Regions from separate parts of the Streptomyces sp. UC4497 genome, predicted to be linked through region 2. Evidence: riboswitches for the same ligand, from Rfam matches in the RefSeq annotation. Region 2 holds a riboswitch; each other region holds the start of a gene.
The links. Region 2 has a riboswitch for cobalamin ahead of metE (5-methyltetrahydropteroyltriglutamate--homocysteine S-methyltransferase). Riboswitches for the same ligand answer to the same signal wherever they lie in the genome.
Positions count from the first base shown of each region.

Region 1 (5,493 bases), on a different contig from region 2:
AGCGGCGTCGACTCCCGGAACGTCACGTCGAGCCCGAACTCCTCGGCGAGCGTGGCCTGTACGACCTCCTTCTGCACCTCGCCGTAGAGCGACAGGAAGATCTCCTGGCGGATGTCGTCCTGCCGCAGGCCGATCAGCGGGTCCTGCTCGGCGAGCTGGGTGAGCGCGGCGAGCAGGGCGCCGCGCAGCCCCGGCCGGTCCGGGTCGACCACCGTCTCCAGCGTCGGCGGAGCGAAGTGGTGCTCCTTGACCGGGACGTGGGGCTCGCCGAGGTCGTCGCCGACGCGCACACCGCCGAGTCCCCACAGGCGCGCCACTTGCCCGGGGCCCGCCTCCGTGCGTGGTGTGTCCGCGCCGTCCGCGAAGACGCGTACGGACGTCACTCGGTCCTCCCCGCCACCGGGCAGCGCGAGCCGTTCGCGCACCCGCAGGGTCCCGGTGAACACGCGGGCGTACGCGATCTTCTCGCCGGCCGGACCGCGCTCCACCTTGAACACGCTGGCGGACAGCGGCAGTTGGGGCCTTTCCTCGGCGGGAGGGAGCAGTCGCGTGATGCCGTCCACGAGGGCGGGGATCCCCGCCCCGGTCATCGCCGAGCCGAAGTACACGGGATGCGCCTCGGTGCGCGCCGTCTGCTCGGCGAGCGCGTCGCGCAGCCGGCCGTACGTGACCGTCCCCTCGTCCTTGACGTACGCCTCCAGCAGCGCGTCGTCGTGGGCGGAGAGCACGTCGACCAGGCGGGCGCGGTGCTCCGCGTCCTGGGCGGCGTAGGGGGCGCAGAGCGCGTCCCGGCCGCCGAGGCCGTGCGGCACCGTGTTCATCGGGACCACGGCAGGGGTGAGTTTGTGCCGCAGGTCGTCGAGGAGCGCGGCCTCGCGGGCGCCGCCGCGGTCGACCTTGTTCACGAACACCAGCGTGGGGATGCGCAGCCGGCGCAGCGTCCGCATCAGGACGCGGGTCTGCGCCTGCACACCCTCCACGGCGGAGACGACGAGCACGGCCCCGTCGAGGACCCCGAGCACCCGCTCGACCTCGGCGATGAAGTCCGGGTGGCCCGGTGTGTCCACGAGATTGACGTGGGTGTCGCCGAGCGGGAACGACGCCACGGCGGACTTGATGGTGATGCCGCGCCGGCGCTCCAGGTCGAGGGAGTCGGTACGGGTGCTCCCGTCGTCGACCCGGCCGAGTTCGTCGATCACCCCGGCGGTGTGCAGGAGCCGCTCGGTCAGGCTGGTCTTACCGGCGTCGACGTGCGCGAGAATACCCAGATTCAATGTGTGCACTGACAGTCATGTCCTTGGGGGAGAGGGCAGTGGCCTTCTGAAGGAACATGTCTGCAGAGCGCATGAATCGGTCCTCACGGTAGGGGCGCGCGGGGTTGCCCGCTGCGTTCAGTGCAGCAGGGGCCGCGCGCCCCGGCAACCGAATTACGCGCCGTCGGCCACCCGCGCCGACCACCGCTGCTCGACCCGCGCCAGGCGCCAGTAGGCGATCGCCGCCGCCCACACGACCACGAACAGGCCCACGATCACGTACCCGACGTTGTCGAGGTCGAGACCCGCGATCCAACCGGTCACCGCGTCGCTCAGGTCGAGCTTGTCGTGCAGGACGCCGACGAGTTCGATCGTGCCGATGAAGAACGCGACGGCGATCGACAGACCGGTGATGGTGAGGTTGTAGAACACCTTGCGCACCGGATTGGAGAACGCCCACTGGTAGGCGAAGTTCATGAACGTGCCGTCGAGTGTGTCGAACAGGCTCATGCCCGCGGCGAACAGCAGCGGCAGGCACAGGATCGCGTACCACGGCAGGCCCGCGGCGGCGCCGCTGCCCGCCATCACCATCAGCGTCACCTCGGTCGCGGTGTCGAAGCCGAGGCCGAAGAGGAAGCCCAGCGGGAACATCTGGCCGGGGCGGGTGATGGACTTGGTGAAGCGGCCGAGGATCCGGTTCATGAACCCGCGGGAATCCAGGTGCTCCTCGAGCTTCCGCTCGTCGTAGGAGCCCGCGCGCATCGCCTTGAATACCTTCAAAATGCCCATCAGGGCAACGAGGTTGAGTGCGGCGATGAGATACAGGAACGAACCGGAGACGGTGGTGCCGACGACGCCGAGCACCTGGTGGGTGCGCGAGTCGTCGTTCATCAGGGTGCCCGCGAGGGCCGCGCCGCCCGCGACGAGCGCCGCCATCGCGACCACCACGCTGGAGTGGCCGAGCGCGAACCAGAAGCCGACCGAGACGGGCCGCTTTCCGTCCGCCATCAGCTTGCGGGTGGTGTTGTCGATGGCCGCGATGTGGTCGGCGTCGAAGGCGTGCCGCATGCCGAGCGTGTACGCGGTGATGCCGAGGCCGATTCCGAAGGCCTTGTTGTCGACTTCGTAGTGCTCGGGGACGACGAGCAGGAACAGCACGCCGAACGCGACGACGTGCAGCGCGGCAATCACCGCGATCAGGCCGGCCGTGCGCAGCGTGTCCTCGCGGCGCCAACGGAAGGCAGGGGGAGGGGAGTTCAGGGCAGGGGTCGGGGAGTTCCCGGGCAGGGTCATGCGTCGATCACGCTCCAGCACCTCGTGGATCACTTCGTGAGATGCCGCGGCCGGTCTCCTGGCTTACGGGCGTGCCCGCCGCTCCGGCCTTCCCAGCGGCCGACGGCCGCCAGTGGCGTACAGGGTGGAACGGCGCGCTCCGGACGTCGCTGTCCGAAACCCGATCACAGTGGCGAGGGCCGCTCCGGAATGGGCCCCTGAAGGGCCGTCACCGGTCTTCCCGAGCACCACGGCGCCGACCACCCTACTACCTACCCCGAAGCACGTTCGCGGGCCCGGTGGATCTCCTTGTACGCCTTCTCCCGGCCCTCCCAGTGGGAGCCGTCGACCGATTTTCCCGGCTCCAGATCCTTGTAGACCTCGAAGAAGTGGGTGATCTCCAGGCGGTCGAACTCGGGGATGTCCTCGATGTCCCGGATCGCGTCGTGCCGTGGATCGTGCGCGGGAACGCACAGCACCTTCTCGTCCGGGCCCTTCTCGTCGCTCATGACGAACATGCCGATCGCCCGGCACTCGACGACGCAGCCGGGGAACGTCGCGTCGCCGGTCAGGACGAGCGCGTCCAGCGGGTCGCCGTCGCCGCCGAGCGTGCCCTCGATGTAGCCGTAGTCCGCGGGGTACTGGGTCGACGTGAACAGCATCCGGTCGAGCCGGATCCGCCCGAGATCGTGGTCCATCTCGTATTTGTTCCGTGAGCCCTGTGGGATCTCCACGGTCACGTCGAACGCCTCGGCGTGTGCCTGGCTGCTGCCCAATGTGGCCTCCTTGCCGCATTCCGACGCCCACGAGTGTGCGCCGTGCCGGGCAAGGGCGGAACCCCTCAGGCGGCCGGGGGAATGGGGAATTCGAGTTCGGGCCGGTCCCAGGCGACGGCCGGCGGGCGCGCGGGCACGGTGCCGGTGCGGTGCGCGCCCATGGAGCGGTAGAAGCCCTCGGCGGGCGGGTGCGCGACGACGCGGACGTGGTCGAGGCCCGCGGCCAGCGCCTGCTCCCGCATATGGTCCACCAGCAGCCGCCCGATGCCCCGGCCCTGCGCCTCGTCCGCGACGAACATCAGGTCCAGCTCCGGCGGCTCGGCGAGCAGCGCGTAGAAGCCGAGCACCCGCTCGTCGGCCGGATCCACCGCTACGTAGACATGGTGCGCCTCTACGTAGTCCGGGCCCACGCGGTAGCCCGCGACCATGGAGGCGTAAGGGTCCCGGTAGGCGCCGGAGTTGCGCACGAGACGGGTGAGGCGCCGGGCGTCCTGGGCGGTGGCCCGCCGGACGGTGATCGGGGGACCCCCTCCGCGGCGCGTAATGCTCGCGTTCATGGGTCGAGTATTACGTATCCGGGGCGGGGTCAGGCCGCGGGCACGGTGGACTGCGCCTGGCGCAGGAACGTGGCGTTGTCCGGGGTCTGGCGCAGCTTGTCGAGCAGGGCCTCGTAGGAAGCGGCCGGGTCCCGGCTCTGCAGGGCGCGCCGCAGCCCGCGGACGACGCCCAACTCGGCGGCGGGGAGCAGGAGTTCCTCGCGGCGGGTGCCGGAGGGGGTGAGCTCGACGGCCGGGTGGACGCGGCGCTGCGCGAGGAGGCGGTCGAGGCGCAGCTCCATGTTGCCGGTGCTCTTGAGCTCCTCGAAGTAGTAGTCGTCGGCGCGGGAGCCGGTGTCGACGAGGGCGGTGGCGAGGATGGTCAGCGAACCCGCCTCCTCGGCGTCGCGGGCCGCGCCGAAGAAGCGCTTCGGGCCGTGCAGGGCGGCCGCGTCCACGCCGCCGGACAGGGTGCGGCCGCTGGTGGCGGCCGCGTTGTTGTACGCCCGGCACAGGCGGGTGAGGGAGTCGAGGAGGATCACCACGTCGCGGCCCTGCTCGGTGAGGCGCTTGGCGCGCTCCACCGCGAGTTCGGCGAGCGCGATGTGCGCCTTCGCCGGCTGGTCGAACGTCGAGGCGTACACCTCGCCGCGCACGGAGCGGCGCATGTCGGTGACCTCTTCGGGGCGCTCGTCGACGAGCACCACCATGAGGTGGGCCTCGGGATGGTTGGCGGCGAACGCGGCGGCGAGCTGCTGAAGCAGGACCGTCTTACCGGTCTTCGGCGGGGCGACGAGGAGGCCGCGTTGCCCCTTGCCGACGGGCGTGAACAGGTCGACGACCCGTCCGGCGAGCCCCGCGGCCGGGTGTTCGAGGTGGAAGCGTTCGCTGGGGTGGAGCGGCGTGAGGTCGGCGAAGCGCGGGCGTCCGCGGGTGGCGTCCGCCGGGGCGCCACCGATGGTCTCGACGTGCGCGAGGCTGCGCGGCCTGCCGCACGTCCCCTCGACGAAGTCGCCCTTGCGCAGGCCGAGTTGGCGGATGAGGTGGGCGGGTACCTGGACGTCGTGCGGTGTGGGGATCAGGTCGGCCGCCCGCAGGAAACCGGGCCCGTTCCCGCCGATGTCGAGGACGCCGGCGGCGCGGACGGGTTCTTGGGGTGTGGCGGTGGTGGTGCTCATGGTGGTGGCCGTGGTCATGGTGATCACAGGTCCTTTCGCGGGCCGAGCCGCGGACGCGATGGGCGTACGGCGGCAGGCGTTCAAGGGCAGGGAAGGGGTGGGATCCGGCGAGAGGCAGGGGCGGCCGAGCGCGCCCCGCGGCCGGGGAGAACCTGGTGCCGCGGCGACGGGTGAAGAGCCCGCCAGAAGCCGCTGACCAGGGATGACGTGCACTGTGTGGCGACGGGAAAGCCGTCGCACCAAAAGCGCTGAAAAAAGAGATTCGGTACCGGCGCCTCGAAACGGGCGAGCACATGTACCGCCTTGACAGTACCACCCGGACCCCGCCGCGCGACAAGCCCCGACTTCGGGGCCGGCGCGCCCTATGCTGAGCGGCCATGTTCACCGATCAGGGCCCCACCCTCCGCGAGCTGACCGTTCAGGCGCTGTCCTCGGTCGAGCGGGGGTACGACCTGCTGGCGCCGAAATTCGACCAGAC
Region 1 covers NZ_JBTYHB010000010.1:73,520-79,012, forward strand. The annotation lists gene ACYSUO_RS16225 (GTP-binding protein) at 1-1,283, opposite strand, end outside; gene nicT (Nickel transporter NicT) at 1,428-2,546, opposite strand; cobalamin riboswitch at 2,578-2,793, opposite strand; gene ACYSUO_RS16235 (inorganic diphosphatase) at 2,798-3,301, opposite strand; gene ACYSUO_RS16240 (GNAT family N-acetyltransferase) at 3,367-3,858, opposite strand; gene rho (transcription termination factor Rho) at 3,888-5,033, opposite strand; gene ACYSUO_RS16250 (class I SAM-dependent methyltransferase) at 5,393-5,493, shown strand, end outside.
Region 1: it holds a riboswitch for cobalamin, as region 2 does, so the genes downstream of both, nicT (Nickel transporter NicT) here and metE (5-methyltetrahydropteroyltriglutamate--homocysteine S-methyltransferase) in region 2, are expected to answer to the same signal.

Region 2 (5,493 bases):
ATGGACACCGCAGCCGCACGGAGCGCGCCGACCACGATGGCTCGTCTCGGTGAAGGCCCGCCGAAGCGCTCGTAGGATGCCGGAGTGCCAAGACTCATACCGACGAGCCGCCGCGCGTGGGGTGCCACGTGGGCGGTGCTGTGTGCGGCCGGCCTCGCCGTCACCTTCGGCCTCAACGCCTCCTCGGAGCCCGACCCGCAACCCGAGAAGCCCGTGAGCGCCCGGTGCGCCGAGCTGATCGCGGGCATCGAGAAGCAGTTGGCCAAGAACGAGCGGGACGGCAAGAAGGACGGGGTGGTGACGTTCTCGCGCGTCCGGGGCTCCGGCGAGGACGACTGCCACGAGGCGCTCCGCGACCACTTCGGCGGGGATCGGTGATCCGCGGCGTTTGAATCACCGCGTACGCGGTGCTGGTCGTCGTCGACGTCCGCTTGGCCATCGCGGTGACGCGCCGAGCAACTCCCGCATTTTTGTTACGCGTTGCCGCCCACGTCATAGCGCCTGCCCGCCGCGATCACCGTCTCCACGGACCGCAGCGCCCCGAGGCCTGCGAGCGGGTCGCCCGCCACCACGAGGATGTCCGCGCTGTAGCAGTACGTCGGATGGCCGAGGCCGGCGCGCGGCTGATCGCGGGCACCGACGCGGCCTGCCCAACGGCCGCATCCGCTGGGCCTGGACGAGACGACCGGGCATCACCGCACCAAACAGCAGTCCCCGCACTTGCCGCCGCCGGGAGCGCGGTAGAAGAGGCAGCAACTGCGTCGACGGAACGACAGATCGGCTCCGGTGATCCGGCCCGTGCCCCGCAGTCGGCCCGTCTCCAGCAGTTCGCGTGTCAGGCGCGTGAGATCCTTACGCAACTCGGGCCGGGACCTCAGCAGTTGGGCCGCCGAGCCGGCGAGCGCGGACGCGGAATTGCCGGCCAGCAGGCGGGGCGCCACCTTGGTGGTGAGGCCGCTCTCCACCGCCTCCAGGACGCCGTCCACCTCCGCGTGGACCGCGTCGGCGAGTGACGGGAGTTCCGCTGCGCGTCGGCCCTCGGGCCGGGGCAGCCGGAGAGCCGAGCCCTCGCCGGACCACTCCACCGTGCTCATCGTCGGCACGATCCCGTGGACGAGTGCGCAGGCGAGGACCGGTGACCACAGGCGGGCCGCAAGACCCAGGTGGGCGATGGAGACGCCGATGCGGGGTTCGTGTGTGCGGTAGTGGTCGTTCACCGCCTTGGCTCGTTCGGCCAACCCGGCGCGCGCGAGCCGTGCGTCGGGGTCCGCGTCGGCCTCGGCGTCGGACGACCGCGTCAGGGCCGTGTCGAGAGCGAAGAATCCGCCGATTCGCGACACGTCCCGCAACGCCTCGGCGACCTCTTCCGGCGCCACTTCGGTCTGCGCGAGCCGTTCGGGCATACCGCTTCCTCCCTCTCGCCGAGGAGTTCCGCACCGGTTTCCTCGGGCCGCCGACGCCCGTGTTCCGGGCCATGATGCCATCCAGCGCGGAGCGGCCGACGGGCCGGACGTTGTGGCGTCTTCCGGGCGCGGAGCCGTAGGGTGAACGACGCAGCTGGTTCGCCCCGCCCGCCAGGCGGGGCGTCGTAAGAGGGAACCCGGTGGGAATCCGGGACTGCCCCGCAGCGGTGAGTGGGAACGACCGCCGTCATACGCACTGGGCTCCGGAAGAGGGGTCTGGGAAGCGACGGTCACTAGGTGTCCGCCCTTTCGGGTGGGCGTGCCCGCGAGTCCGAAGACCTGCCGACTGCCCGTGCACGGACGAATCGTGCGCGGAGATCTCGGTGACCTCGAGGGCGGGTCGGCGTACACATACCGGCGGAAGGCCGTGCCTCGCAGCGCGCGGTCGCCGCCACGGTGGTGTCACTCCTTCGTGCCGCAGAAGTCCTCCGGGATCCCAGGGATACGTCTCTCGAAGGAGAATTCCGTGACCACCAGGACCGCGACCACAAGGGCCGCAGCCGCACGGGCCACCGTGTACGGCTACCCCCGCCAGGGCCCGAACCGGGAACTGAAGAAGGCGATCGAGGGCTACTGGAAGGGCCGCGTCGACGCCGACACCCTCCGCTCCACCGCCGCCGAACTGCGCCGCGCCGCCTGGCAGGACCTGGCCGCGTCCGGCATCGACGAGGTGCCGACCGGCGACTTCTCGTACTACGACCACGTCCTGGACACGACCGTGATGGTCGGGGCGGTGCCCGAGCGCCACCGGGCCGCCGTCGCGGCGGACGCCCTGGACGGGTACTTCGCCATGGCCCGCGGCACCCAGGACGTCGCTCCGCTGGAGATGACCAAGTGGTTCAACACCAACTACCACTATTTCGTCCCGGAGTTGGGGCCGGAAACGATGTTCACCGCCGATTCCGGCAAGCAGGTCGCAGAGCTTCGGGAAGCCCTCGCTCTCGGCCTGGACGGTCGCCCGGTGCTGGTCGGACCGGTCACCTATCTCCTGCTGTCGAAGCCCGCTCCGGGCGTCGCCGACGACTTCGATCCGCTCACCCTGCTGGACCGGCTGCTGCCCGTCTACGCGGAGGTCCTCACCGACCTGCGCGCCTCGGGTGCCGCCTGGGTGCAGCTCGACGAGCCCGCGCTGGTGCAGGACCGCACCCCGGCCGAGCTGAACGCCGCTGCCCGCGCCTACCGTGACCTCGGCGCCCTCGTCGACCGTCCGAAGCTCCTGGTCGCCTCGTACTTCGACCGGCTCGGCGAGGCCCTGCCGGTGCTCGCCAAGGCGCCCGTCGACGGTCTCGCCCTCGACTTCACCGGCTCCGCCGCCGCCAACCTCGACGAACTCGCCGCCGTCGGCGGCCTGCCCGGCAAGCGTCTCGTCGCCGGCGTGGTGGACGGCCGCAACGTCTGGGTCAACGACCTGGAGCGGTCCCTCGCCACACTCGGCACCCTGCTCGGGCTCGCCGAGCGCGTCGACGTGGCCGCATCCTGCTCGCTGTTGCACGTCCCGCTGGACGCGTCCGTGGAGCGCGACATCGAGCCGCAGATCCGGCGCTGGCTCGCCTTCGCCCGCCAGAAGACCACCGAGGTCGCCACCCTCGCCAAGGGCCTGACCCGGGGAACCGGCGTGGTCGCGGCCGAACTCGCTGCCAATCGCGCCGCGTTGAATTCCCGCGCCACCTCGCCCATCACGCGCGATCCGGCGGTGCGGAGCCGCGCCGCCGCCGTCACCGAGAACGACGCGCGCCGCTCGCAGCCGTACGCCGAGCGGACCGCCGCCCAGCGGGCCCTCCTGAACCTGCCGCTGCTGCCGACCACGACCATCGGCTCGTTCCCGCAGACCGGCGAACTCCGCGCCGCCCGCGCCGACTTGCGGGCCGGGCGCATCGACACCACAGGGTACGAGGACCGCATCAGGAACGAGATCCGTGAGGTCGTCTCGTTCCAGGAGAAGGCGGGCATCGACGTGCTCGTGCACGGCGAACCCGAGCGCAACGACATGGTCCAGTACTTCGCCGAGCAGCTGAACGGCTACCTGGCGACCCAGCACGGTTGGGTCCAGTCGTACGGCACCCGCTACGTCCGTCCGCCAGTCCTCGCGGGTGACATCTCCCGCCCCGAGCCGATGACCGTGCGCTGGACGACGTACGCCCAATCGCTCTCCGACCGCCCCGTCAAGGGCATGCTCACGGGTCCTGTCACCATGCTCGCCTGGTCCTTCGTCCGCGACGACCAGCCCCTTGGTGACACCGCCCGGCAGGTGGCCCTCGCCCTGCGCGACGAGGTCAACGACCTGGAGACGAACGGGACTTCGGTCATTCAGGTCGACGAGCCCGCACTGCGCGAGACACTGCCGCTGCGCGCCACCGACCACGCGGCCTACCTCGCCTGGGCCACCGAGGCGTTCCGCCTCACCACCAGCGGCGTGCGGCCGGACACGCAGATCCACACCCACATGTGCTACGCCGAGTTCGGTGACATCGTGCAGGCCATCGACGACCTCGACGCCGACGTCATCAGCCTGGAGGCCGCCCGCTCCCACATGCAGGTCGCCCATGAGCTCGCCGCTCACGGCTACCCGCGCGAAGCCGGTCCGGGCGTGTACGACATCCACTCGCCGCGCGTTCCGAGCGTCGACGAGGCAGCCGCCCTGCTGCGTACGGGACTTGAGGCCATCCCCGCCGAGCGGCTGTGGGTCAACCCGGACTGCGGGCTGAAGACCCGCGGCTGGCCGGAGACCCGCGCCTCCCTGGAACACCTCGTGGCCGCCGCACGCACGGTCCGTGAGGAGCTCGGGAGGACCGCGCCCTGACGCGCGACCCTGCAGGCCTTGCCCCTGGTGCCTGCGTCGGCATCAGGGGCAAGGCGCGCACCGGCCTACATCAGGCGGTCGGCGCGTACGTGCGCTTTCCCCGCCGGTACGCGATCTCGCCGAGCGCGATGTCGCAGAGCATGAACGCGGCGAGCGGGATGCCGAGCAGCGGCACGAAGTAGCCGAGCAGCGCGATCACCACCATCAACGGCACCACGACGTACGGCGGCACGTGCTGCCAGGCTCCGCGCGGGACGGGCCGCCCGAAGGCGGAGCCGCGCCCGCGCTGCCACCACATGCGGTACCCCCACACGATGAGGAGCACCACCGCCAGGGCGAGGGCGGCGAGGGCGATCTGGTTGACGAGGCCGAACAGGTTGCCGGTGTGCAGGTCGATGCCCCAGCGGGACAGCTTGGCGAGCACCGGGTAGTCCGCGAACCGCACCTCGTCCGTGACCTCGCCGCTCGTCGGGTCGACGGCGACGGCATCCTGCTTCTCCGGCCAGCTCCGCTGGATCTGCTGGACCACGTACGCCGAGGAGGAGTCGGCGGGCGGGACGATCTCCACGGGGTTCGAGAGGCCTTCGGCGCGGGCCGCCTTCAGCACCGCGTTCAGACCGACGTCACCACCGCCCTTCTCGGCGCCGGCCCCGCCCATGTCCATGCCTTCCATGCCCTCCATACCGGCCATGTCATGGCCGGCGTGTTCACCGCCTGGAGTCACGGTCGCGGAGACGGTCGGGGTCGTCTGGCCGAGCGCGGCACGCAGGTCGGTGATGTTCGCCCCTGCGTACGTCGACCAGGTCAGGCCCGTCGCGGACAGGAAGAAGAGGCCGAGCGCCGCCCAGACACCCACCGATCCGTGCAGCGACAGGGTGCGCCTGCGGCCGGTCGCGCCGCGGATCGCGCGACGGGAACGGCGCCGGGAGAACCAGAGGACGAGGCCACCGCCCGCGATCACCCACATCCAGCTCGCCGCGAACTCGCTGTAGAGACGGCCCACTTGGCCGAGGTGGAGGTCGCGGTGGAGCTCGTCGATCCAGGTGCGCAGCGGCAGCGCGCCCGTCGAGCCGTACTGTTCGAGGGCGCCGCGCACCTCCCCGTTGTACGGGTTCACGAACACCGCGAGCGTGTAGTCGGCGTCGACTCCCGGCACGCCGGCGAGCATGACTCGGGTCGTCGCCCCGGCCTCAGGGGAAGGCCGTACCGCGCTGATGTCTCCTTCCGGAT
Region 2 covers NZ_JBTYHB010000001.1:248,655-254,147, forward strand. The annotation lists gene ACYSUO_RS01055 (hypothetical protein) at 85-378, shown strand; gene ACYSUO_RS01060 ((2Fe-2S)-binding protein) at 693-1,403, opposite strand; cobalamin riboswitch at 1,541-1,764, shown strand; gene metE (5-methyltetrahydropteroyltriglutamate--homocysteine S-methyltransferase) at 1,930-4,263, shown strand; gene ACYSUO_RS01070 (PepSY-associated TM helix domain-containing protein) at 4,334-5,493, opposite strand, start outside.

Region 3 (5,493 bases), on a different contig from region 2:
GAAGAGGGTCGGTTCGACGTACCAGCCCTGTTCGAAGCCCTTCGGGACCCCGCCGCCGGTGAGGATCTTGGCGCCCTCCTGCTGGCCGATGCGTATGTAGTCGAGGGAGCGCTGCTGCTGGCGCTGGGCGACGAGCGGGCCGAGTTCGGTGGCCGGGTCGAGCGGGTCGCCGATCTTCAACGCCGACGCCGCCGTGGAGAACGCGTCGGCGAACTCGTCGTAGCGCGAGCGCGGGACGAGGATCCGGGTCTGCGCCACACAGGCCTGGCCGTTGATCATCCAGGCGAACGGGACGATGCCGGAGACGGCGGCGCCCGCGTCGGCGTCCTCCAGGACGACGGCCGCGGACTTGCCGCCGAGTTCGAGGGTGACGCGGGTGAGGTTGCGCGAGGCGACCTCCATGACGCGCTTGCCCGCGGCGACGGACCCGGTGAAGGAGACCTTGTCGACGCCGGGGTGACCGACCAGGTACTCGCTGACCTCACGGTCGGCGGAGAGGATGGAGAGCACGCCCTCCGGGAGCCCCGCCTCCGTGGCTATCTCGGCGAGCAGATACGCGTCGAGCGGTGTCTCCGGCGAGGTCTTGAGGATCACCGGGTTGCCGGCGAGCAGCGCGGGCGCGAGCTTCGCGGCGGCGGTGAACTGCGGGACGTTCCACGGCACGATGGCCGCGACGACGCCGACGGGCTCGCGGCGCACGAGGAGCTTGCCGAGGGCGCCGTCGCGCGTCTCCTCGTACGTGAAGCCCCGGGCGACGTTGATCGCGGAGTCCCAGACCATCATCGCGGCGAGCGCCTGCACCATGACGCCGGAGGTGTACGGGGTGCCGTTCTCGCTGCTGATGACGCGGGCGATCTCCTCGTGCCGGACCGCGAACGCGTCCTTGATCTTCGCGATGATCTCGATGCGCTCGTCGAGGCTCATCCGCGGCCAGGGGCCGTCCTCGAAGGCGCGGCGGGCGACGGCCACGGCGCGGTCGACATCGGCGGGCGCGGCGTGCGGCACCCGGCCGAAGACCTCGCCGGTGTGCGGCGAGACGACCTCGATGACGTCCTTGCCGAGCGGGTCGGTCAACTCCCCGCCTATGAACAGCTGTCCGTGTTCCACGAGCTCGGTCATGGCTGGCATCCTCCGGGCACGGCTTTTCTGACGGTGTTTCAGAACTGATACCAGTTCTAGTTGCGATCCGGAAGGGTGGTGCACGGGCCGCGACCACCCGCTGAGACGCTCTCGCGGATACGGTTCGCCGGGGCGACCATTGAAACGAGTTCTACAAGTTCCCGTACAGTGACCGCAGTTCGGCTGGAGCGGCGGAGGGTGTCCGATGGCAGAGGCGACAGAGGCGACGCAGGTGACCGACCACAGCGGGGGCGTGCACAGCATCCGCGTACCGATCCCCGACAACCCGCTCGGCTTCACCCTCGTCTACCTGGTCGACACCGACGCGGGCCCGGTCCTCATCGACACGGGCTGGGACGACCCGACATCCTGGGACGCCCTGACCACCGGCCTGACCGCCTGCGGCACGAGCGTCGAGGACCTCACCGGCGTCCTGATCACCCATCACCACCCGGACCACCACGGCCTGTCGGAGAAGGTACGGGAGGCGTCCGGCGCCTGGATCGCGATGCACGAGGCGGACGTGGCGGTGGTCCGGCGCACCCGGGAGAACAAGCCGGAGCGCTGGTACGCGTACATGGTGCGGAAGTTGGTCGCGGCCGGTGCGCCCGAGGAGCACATTGCCCCGCTGATCGCGGCCCGCGACTCCGGCAAGCAACGCCAACTGCCGGGCTTCGCGCCCGCGTTGCCGGACCGCACCATCACCCCCGGCGACCTGCTCGACCTGCCGGGCCGCAGGCTGCGCGCGATCTGGACGCCGGGCCACACGCCGGGGCACGTATGCCTGCACCTGGAGGAGGAACACCCCGCGGGCCGCGCGGGCAACGGCCGCCTCTTCTCCGGCGACCACATGCTGCCCGGGATCACCCCGCACATCGGCCTGTACGAGGACCCCGACGACGCCACCGTCACCGACCCGCTCGGCGACTACCTCGACTCGCTCGAACGAGTGGGGCGGCTCGACCCGGCGGAGGTCCTCCCGGCGCACCAGCACACCTTCACCGATGCCCCGGCGCGGGTGGCCGAGTTGCTGGACCACCACGAGGACCGCCTGACCGGCCTCCTCGCCCTCCTCTCCTCCCCCCTCACCCCATGGCAGCTCGCCGAACGTATGGAGTGGAACCGCCCGTGGGCCCAAATCCCTTACGGGTCACGGACGATCGCGGTGTCGGAGGCGGAGGCTCACCTGCGCCGCCTGCAGAAGTCGGGCCGGGTGGAACAGGTCGCGGGCAGCGATCCGGTGACGTACCAAGCAAGCCCGCACTAGGTCCTGTCGTCGAACTCCCGCCCCAGGGAGGATCTTTGCCGTGCCCTGATGGAAGGCCCGCCCCCGCAGGCGTATGTTCTGGCCACAAGAGCTCGCACGAGCTGGAACGACAAGGGGGCGCCCGCCGATGACGCCGGACGAGGCTGTGGTCGGCCAAACGGGGAAGCTGGTTCTCGGCACACGTGGGGCCGCCGGTCCGGGTGAGGTGTTGGTGCAGGTCAGGGGCGGAACCGAGACCTTTCTCGCGTACTCGGACGAGCCCCTGGAGCGGGGCGCCACCGTGCTCGTGATCGAGTCCCGCGGCTGCCGGCAGGTCGTGGTCATGGCCTGGTCCGACCCTCTTCTCCCCGGCGGCGAGGGCGACGCCCGCTAAGGAGACGTACAGGCATGTTCGGATATCGCGTTCCCGCGCCCGACGAGGCGATGCTGATCTCGGGCGGCAGGCGGGGACTTGGGGGAGCGCCGTTCCGCGTCGTCACCGGACACGGGAAGTTCGTGCTCCCCGTGTTCCGCAAGACCCGCTTCCTGTCGCTCGCGATGAGCGAGGCGGAAGTCGTCGAGAAGTGTGTGACCAAGCAGGGCATCGCCCTGACCGTGCGCGCCGTGATCGCCTTCAAGGTCGGCAACGACCACGAGTCGATCGTCAACGCCGGTCAGCGCTTCCTCTCCGACCAGGACCAGATGTCGGTCCTCACCGGGCGCATCTTCGCCGGTCATCTGCGCTCGATCATCGGCTCGATGACGGTCGAGGAGATCGTGACCGAGCGGCAGAAGCTCGCCACGGAGGTCCTCGACACGTCGAAGGCCGAGATGGCGAAGATCGGCCTGCACGTCGACTCGCTGCAGATCCAGTCCATCGACGACGGCCAGACCGGGTACATCGAGGCGATGTCGCGCCCGCACAAGGCCGCGATCCAGCGGCAGGCGCAGATCGCGCAGGCGCAGGCCACGCAGGCGTCCGCCGAGGCGGAGCAGGCGGCGGCCCGCAAGCAGGCCGAGTACGCGCGGCAGACCGCGATCGTGCAGGCCGAGTACAGCGCCGAGGTGGACCGCGCCAAGGCGCAGGCCGAGCAGGCGGGTCCGCTCGCGCTCGCCCACGCCCAGCAGGAGGTCCTCGCGGCCCAGACCGAACTGGCCATGAGGCAGGCCGAGTTGCGGGAGAAGCAGCTGGTGTCGGAGGTCGTCAAGCCGGCGCAGGCCGACGCGGAGCGCATCCGCGTCCTGGCTCTCGCCGAGGCGGAGCGGATGAAGATCCAGGCGGAGGCGGCGGCGTCGTACGACCGGGTCGCCCTCGACCGCATGCTCATCGACCAGCTGCCGCAGATCGTGAAGGAGGCCTCGGCGGGTCTCGCCGGGGCGAACGTCAACGTTCTGAACGGGGCGGATGGTCTGGGCGAGATCGCGGCGGGCCTGGTCGGCCAGGGCCTCACCATCCTGGACTCGGTCCGCAAGAACCTCTCCGGCGAGGGGTCGGGGGGCTTCGGCTCGGCGGTCGAGCCCTACGTAGGCGCTCCGCGCGGCAGCGACGACGGCCCGGTGGACATTTCCAGCCCCGCCGGCGCTTGAGGCGCGGGGTCCGGGGCGGAGCCCCGAGGCCGTCACGCCGGTGCGGCATTTTCAGCCCCGCCGGCGTTTGAGGCGCGGGGTCCGGGGCGGAGCCCCGCGCGGGTGGCCGGGGCGGAGCCCGGGGGCCGGAGCCACCCCGCCGGGTACAGTAAAGACGTCGTCAGTACGTACGTACGAGGGGAAGCCGGTGCAAATCCGGCGCTGACCCGCAGCCGTGACAGCCGGAATGCCTCATACGTACGCGCTCGGCTCAGGACCGTCGAGGAATACGGAGCCGGAGCCGCCCGGTACCCCCGTGTGCCGCGCCGCCCCGCTCCCCGCAGGGAGAGGCACCCGCCCCACCATGAACATTCGCCGCAGCGCCGCGCTCGTCGCCGCGACCGTCGCGATCGGCGCCATGGGCGCGCAGGCCGCGAGCGCGGACAGCGCCTCCCCCTCGCCGAAGACGGTCGTCCCGTCGGGCCTCTACGGCAAGGGCGACCCCACGTACGACGGAGTCTGGCGGCAGTCGCTGGCGCTCGTCGCGCAGGACACCGTGGGCGTGAAGCCCGCGGCGAAGGCCGTCGACTGGCTGGCCGGGCAGCAGTGCGAGAACGGCGGCTTCGCCGCCTTCCGCGCCGAGCCCACCAAGCCCTGCGACGCCAAGACCAAGATCGACAGCAACGCCACCGCGGCCGCCGTCCAGGCCCTCGCCGCGGTCGGCGGCCGTGACGGCGAGGTCGCCAAGGGCGTCGACCGGCTGAAGAAGACCCAGAACGCCGACGGCGGCTGGGGCTACAGCCAGGGCATGGACAGCGACGCGAACTCCACGTCCGTCGCCATCGGCGCCCTCGTCGCGGCCGGTGAGAAGCCGTCCGAGGTGAAGTCGGGCAAGGGGAAGACCGGCACCGACGCCCTCGCCTCGCTCGCCCTCCCCTGCTCCAAGGGCAAGGACGGCGGCGCCCTCGCCTACCAGCCGGACAAGAAGGGCGAGCTCGCCGCGAACGCCGACGCCACCGCCGCCGGTGTGCTCGGCGCCCTCGGCACCGGCTTCGCGCCCGGCAAGGGCACGGCTCCGGACGCGTACACCTGCGAGGACGGCAAGAACGCGAAGGACATCGCGCACAACGGCGCCGTCTACCTGCAGAACCAGCTCGACACCCACCTCTACCTGAAGTCCCAGCTGGCCGGCGCCACCGATCAGCCCGACTACGGCAACACCGCCGACGCGGTCACCGCCGTCGCCGCGGCGGAGGGCGTCAAGGCCACGAAGGACTCGTACACCTGGCTGGAGAAGAACGCGAAGGGCTGGGCCGCGCAGACCGGACCCGCCGCCTACGCCGAGCTGATCTTCGCGGCGCACGCCACCGGCAACGACCCGCGCGACTTCGGCGGGACGGACCTGGTGAGCGCGCTCAACAAGACCGGCCCGGAGCCCGCCTCCACGAAGTCGTCCGCGTCGGACTCGGACGAGAAGAAGGACGACGGTGGCAGCGGTGCCAACTGGTGGATCATCGGCGTGATGTTCATCGCGGCCGTGGGCGCCGGTTTCCTGCTCAGCG
Region 3 covers NZ_JBTYHB010000042.1:12,005-17,497, reverse strand. The annotation lists gene ACYSUO_RS36280 (aldehyde dehydrogenase) at 1-1,119, opposite strand, end outside; gene ACYSUO_RS36275 (MBL fold metallo-hydrolase) at 1,325-2,386, shown strand; gene ACYSUO_RS36270 (hypothetical protein) at 2,514-2,759, shown strand; gene ACYSUO_RS36265 (flotillin family protein) at 2,774-3,952, shown strand; adenosylcobalamin-variant (AdoCbl-variant) riboswitch at 4,117-4,192, shown strand; gene ACYSUO_RS36260 (prenyltransferase/squalene oxidase repeat-containing protein) at 4,296-5,493, shown strand, end outside.
Region 3: it holds a riboswitch for cobalamin, as region 2 does, so the genes downstream of both, ACYSUO_RS36260 (prenyltransferase/squalene oxidase repeat-containing protein) here and metE (5-methyltetrahydropteroyltriglutamate--homocysteine S-methyltransferase) in region 2, are expected to answer to the same signal.

Region 4 (5,493 bases), 150 kb from region 2:
CACCAGCGCGCCACCCGGCGACCACGACACACGCTCCGCGCGCAGCCCCGCCGTCACCGCACACCCCGCCCGCGGTACAGCACCAGCACGAACGCCGGCACACCGATCAGCGATGTCACCACACCCACCGGAACCTCCTGCGGTTCGAGCACCGTCCGCGCCACCGTGTCCACCCACACCAGGAACACGGCTCCCGCGAGCGCCGTCACCGGCAGCAGCCGGGTGTGCCCCGGACCGACCAGGGCGCGCGCCGCGTGCGGCAGCACCAGGCCGACGAAGCCGATCGCGCCGGCCGCGCTGACCAGGGCCGCCGTGAGCAGCGCCGTCACGCACAGCAGCACGATCCGGGTACGGGCCACCCGCACCCCGAGGGTGGCCGCCGCCTCCGCGCCGAAGGCGAACGCGTCGAGGGTGCGCCCGTACGCCAGGCACACCACGAGCGTGACGGCGAGCACGGCCAGGCACAGCCACACCTCGGTCCAGCCGACCCCGCTGAGTGAGCCGAGTAGCCAGAACAGCACGCCGCGCGTCGTCTCCGCGTCCGCAGAGGTCAGGACGACGAACGAGGTCAGCGCCGAGAACAGCTGCATCGCCGCGACGCCGCACAGCACCACCCGGTCCGTGCTGCCGCCCAGCGTGTGACTGAGCACCAGCACCAGCGCGAACGAACAGACGGCGCCGACGAACGCGCCACCGGAGACCGAGATGGCGCCCCCGCCAAGCCCGAGCACGACGACGAGCACGGCCCCGGTCGACGCGCCCGACGAGACACCGAGCACGAACGGATCGGCCAGCGGATTGCGCAGCAGCGCCTGTAGCACCGTGCCGCACACCGCGAGCCCCGCCCCGCACACCGCCGCGAGCAGCGTCCGCGGCAGCCGCAGATTCCATACGATGCCGTCCCGGATCGGCGAGAGGTCCGAGGTCGCGAGGCCCATCCGGTCGCCCACCGCGGCCCACACGTCGCCGACCCGGATCTGCGCGGGACCGATCGTGATGGCGAAGGCCACGGAGGCGCACAGCGCGGCGATGGCGGCCGCCCAGGCGAGCGTGGCGCGCAGCGAGATCCGGGAAGAGGCCTTCGCGGGCGCCGCCGTCACCGCGGGCGCCGGAACCGTGCGAGCCGTCACTTGGCGAGGCCGAACTCGCGCAGCCCCGCGGCGACCTGTTCCACGCCGTCGACCGTGCGGATGGTCGGGTTCATGGCCTGTCCGCTCAGGCGCACGTACCGCTTCTTCTTCACGGCGGTCATGTGCTTGGTGACCGGGTTGGACTCCAGGAACTTGATCTTCTGCGCCGCGGACTCCGCCGACTGCGAGCGGCGCGTCAGATCGCCGATCACCAGCACGTCCGGATCGCGATCGGCGACCGTCTCCCAGTTGACCTGCGGCCACTCCGCGCGCGTGTCGTCGAAGACATTGCGCGCCCCGAGCTCCTTGGTGACGACGCCGGGGGCGCCGCAACAGCCCGCCATGTAGGGCGAGTCGGAGTTGGCGAACCAGTAGAGGACGTCCACGCCGTGCGCGTCGACCCCGGAAGTGGCCTTGCGGACCCGGGACTTGAGCTTGTCGATCAGCTTCTCGCCGCGCTCCTCGACGTCGAAGACGCGCGCGAGATCGCGGATCTCGCCGTACACGACGTCGAGCCCCAGGCGCTTGGTCCGCTCCCCGTCCCCGTCGCCGCCGTTGTCCTTGCCGACGCAGTCGCTGGGGGAGAGGTACGTGGGCACGCCGAGCTTCTCGAACTCCGCGCGCGGCGCCACACCGCCCTTGCCGAGGGTGTACGTGAACGAGGCCGCGGCGAAGTCCGGTTCGGTGCCGAGGACCTTCTCGAACGACGGGTAGCGGTCGGCCAGGCGCGGCACCTTCGCGTTGGCCTTCGCCAAATCCTTGGGGACCGGGTCGGTCCAGGTACCGGTGCCGACCATCCGGTCCTCGAGGCCGAGCGAGAGCATGATCTCGGCGGAGCCCTGGTCGAGGGCGACGGCGCGACGCGGGGCGTGCTCGACCCGCACCTTCTCGCCGCAGTTGTCGAGCGTGACACCGCCGCCCTTGTCGGCACCGTCCTCGGTGGCGGCGGTCGTGCCGCACCCGGTGAGCAGCAGGGCGCCCGCCAACAGCGGGGCGCATCGGCGGAGTTGACGTGCGAACAGCACGGAAGTTCCTTCGCGTCCAGGGCTCATACGCGGAGCCGGCCTACGGTCCGCCCCCATGCCACGCGGCACTGGAGGCCGCCAGCAGGTCTTCGGACTCGGGGTCGTCCGCGCGAAGCGCCTTCCCGGGTCGATGTGCCGACCCAGTGGCAGTGGCTCCGCCCGTCACCCTCACCGCTGCGCGTCAGTTCCGGGTTCGCACCGGATTCCCTGACCCGTGTGCGTAGAAAAACACACAAAGGTACGACTGGCTCGGCGAAACTATCACGCGCAGGCGATCGTGGTCCCGGCGGCAGTGTCGGAACCGGTCAGCGGCCCTCGTTGAGCGCGTCCACCGCGCCCTGCGCGTCCCCGATCGTCGCGTAGTCCACGGCGACGAAGTTCACCGGCCTGCCGCGCTCGCGTTCGCAGCGGTGTGCCCGGTCGAGGACGTAGCGGCGGGCGTTGACCTCGCCGGCGTCGATGCGGCTGCCGCCGTTGTTGGTGATGAAGTGGTTGAGGAGGAACAGCCGTTTGTCGTCGCCGCCGCGGTGGGGGACGCAGCTCATCTGGTCCGGGGAACGGAAGGAGAACGGCGTCTCCATGCCGTAGCGGTAGAAGTTGCGGTACCAGGGGGCCGGGCCGTCCGCCTTCTCGGCGAAGACGACCAGGCGCCGGCCGCTGTCGATCATCTCGCCGAGCGTCGGCCAGGGCTTCGCCGGATCGGCGTCGGGACGGCGGACCAGCTTGTCCAACCCGGCCTGGCGGAAGGCCTTTCGGGTGTCCTCGGCGGAGATCGCGTCCTGGACGATCAGGGTGACCACTTCGTTCGGGTGGTCCTTCATCCAGTCGCCGATCTCGCGCAGCGTCGGCACCAGGGAGATCGCCCCGGCCCTGCACACCGCGTGGCACAGCCACAGCCCCTTGCGCGGCGGATTGATCCGGTTGACCGCGGACCGCACCAGCGCCTGCTGCTCGGCCGTGAAGTCGGAGTCGTCCAGGCGTTCGGTGATCTCCTCGGGGGTCTCCCAGCGGTAGGTGTCCAGCTGCATCGCGCGCACCCCATGGTCCAGCTGTGTGCTGATGGGCGGGTCCTGCAGCGGCCCGATGAAGTTGTCGGCCGTCGTCGACATCGCGTTGTGCGAGGTCAGATAAGCGACCTCGTCGTAGGGCCGGTCGCACAGCTCGGTGCTGCCCTCGCACTCGCGGGCCGCCGCGGGGGAGGCGGCCAGCGGCATCAGCACCATCCCCGCGACCGCCAGGCACGTCGCCCCGAACCCCAGGCCGACCGCCCGCCGCGGCGACCCGAGCCGCTCCCGCGCCACCCGCGGGACCCGGCCGGCGAGGCCGGTCCTCATGAGCAGACCGACACCCGCGAGAAGCGCCCCCGCGAGCACGGGGACGAGCGCGGCCCACAGCGCGGTGCCGGTGAGATGGCCGACGGCGGCGCGCTGCACGTCGTCGACGAGACGGGTGAGGCTCGGCGGCCACGAGTCGGGAGGCGCCACGAGCTGCCCGTCGGTGACCAGACGCGTCACCCAGGCGGCCAGCGCGGCGAGCACCCCGCCCGCCACGAGCGGGATCCCGAGCAGGATCAGGCGGCGCCCCGGCTGCCGCGGACCGAGCAGCCACAGCGCCGTGAGGGACAGCAACAGCAGCACCGTCGCGACGACTTCGAGCACCCCGAGGCCGACCGCCGTGTACGGTCGCGCCTCGTGCAGGCCCGAGAGATCGTTGCCGGACGCCTCGAGGGTGTCGGTCAGGTCCCAGGTGCCGCCGTCGACGAGCGTCCGGAGCTGGGCCGCGGCGCCCTGGACGCGGTCCGTGACGGTGGCCGGGGCGACGGCGGCGAGCGCGGTGCCGACGTCCCCGTCCGCGAGCGCCGTCTCGACCTCCGGTCGCAGGCCCGCGCGCTCCCCGGCCGGTACGAGGGCGAGCAGCGTGTCGGCGACGCGGCTCGCCTGGTCCTGCGTCAACGGCAGCTGCGGCAGGCCTTCGGGCGCCCGCCCGGCGGCGAGTTCGCGCACCTCGTCGGCGAGTGTCGCCCGGAACCGGTCGAAGTCGGGCTCGGAGCGGTTCTGGACGCCCGCGACGAGATCGCCGAAATAGGTGTGCGCGAGGCCGTCGAGATTGGCGAGGACCGGGCGCAGGTCGACGACGAGGCGCAGGTCGTCCCGGTCGCCGTTCAGGTAGCCGACCACCGCGTCGATCTGCTGCCGGGTCAGGTCGCGCAGCGTGTCGGGCGGCAGGACCAGCTTGATGTTGGAGGTGATCTGGGCCTCCGGCACCGCGAGCCGTGCCAGCAGGTCGCGGGTGACCGGGGAGGCCTCCGGGTCCACCAGAACCTCGTTGTAGAGCCGGTCGTAGGCGTGCTGCTCGTCGAGGACCGCCGCGTGGAAGCCGGGGTCGAGCAGCGTGCCGCGGACGGTGGCCGTGACGCACACGGTCAGCGTGGCGACAGCGGCCACGACGAGGGCCACCATGCGGAGCAGCGTATGGAGCGTGCCCTTCTCCATGGCGTCGACGGTACCGGTCCCGGGGCCGTCTCAGTAGTCGAGCGGGTCCCTGCTGATGGGGCAGGTCATGCAGTGGCCGCCGCCGCGACCCCGGCCGAGCTCGGCGCCGACGATGGTGATGACCTCGACGCCCGCCTTGCGCAGCAGCGTGTTCGTCTGGGTGTTGCGGTCGTAGGTGAAGACCACGCCGGGTTCGAGGGCGACCGCGTTGTTGCCGCTGTCCCACTGCTGGCGCTCGGACGCGTAGACGTCGCCGCCCGTCTCGATCACCTGGAGGTCGCCGATGCCGAGGGCCTTCGCGACGACGTCGGTGAACGCGGCAGAGCCCTCGTCGGTGATCTCCAGGCCCGGCGCCTTGTCGCTGGGGCGCAGCGAGAACGTGTGCACCGCGTCCATGATCTTCGGATAGAGCGTGACGATGTCGCGGTCGGCGAACGTGAAGACGGTGTCCAGGTGCATCGCGGAGCGCAGCTTCGGCATCCCGGCGACGATGACGCGCTCGGCGGCGCCGCGCTCGAAGAGGGAGGCCGCGACCTGCGTGATGGCCTGCCGCGACGTGCGCTCGCTCATGCCCATCAGGACGACGCCCTTGCCGACGGGCATGATGTCGCCGCCCTCGAAGCTCGCCTGCCCCCAGTCCTGTTCGGGATCGCCCCACCACACGGTGGAGCCCGCGAAGTCCGGGTGGAACTGGTACACCGCTTTCATCAGCAGCGTCTCGTCGTGCCGCGCGGGCCAGTACAGCGGATTGAGGGTGAGGCCGCCGTACAGCCAGCACGTGGTGTCGCGGGTGTAGAGGGTGTTGGGCAGCGGCGGCATCAAGTACTCGCGTACGCCGGTGGATTC
Region 4 covers NZ_JBTYHB010000001.1:103,394-108,886, reverse strand. The annotation lists gene ACYSUO_RS00375 (ABC transporter ATP-binding protein) at 1-57, opposite strand, end outside; gene ACYSUO_RS00370 (FecCD family ABC transporter permease) at 54-1,067, opposite strand; gene ACYSUO_RS00365 (ABC transporter substrate-binding protein) at 1,127-2,182, opposite strand; cobalamin riboswitch at 2,219-2,408, opposite strand; gene ACYSUO_RS00360 (PI-PLC domain-containing protein) at 2,461-4,647, opposite strand; gene ACYSUO_RS00355 (arginine deiminase) at 4,678-5,493, opposite strand, start outside.
Region 4: it holds a riboswitch for cobalamin, as region 2 does, so the genes downstream of both, ACYSUO_RS00365 (ABC transporter substrate-binding protein) here and metE (5-methyltetrahydropteroyltriglutamate--homocysteine S-methyltransferase) in region 2, are expected to answer to the same signal.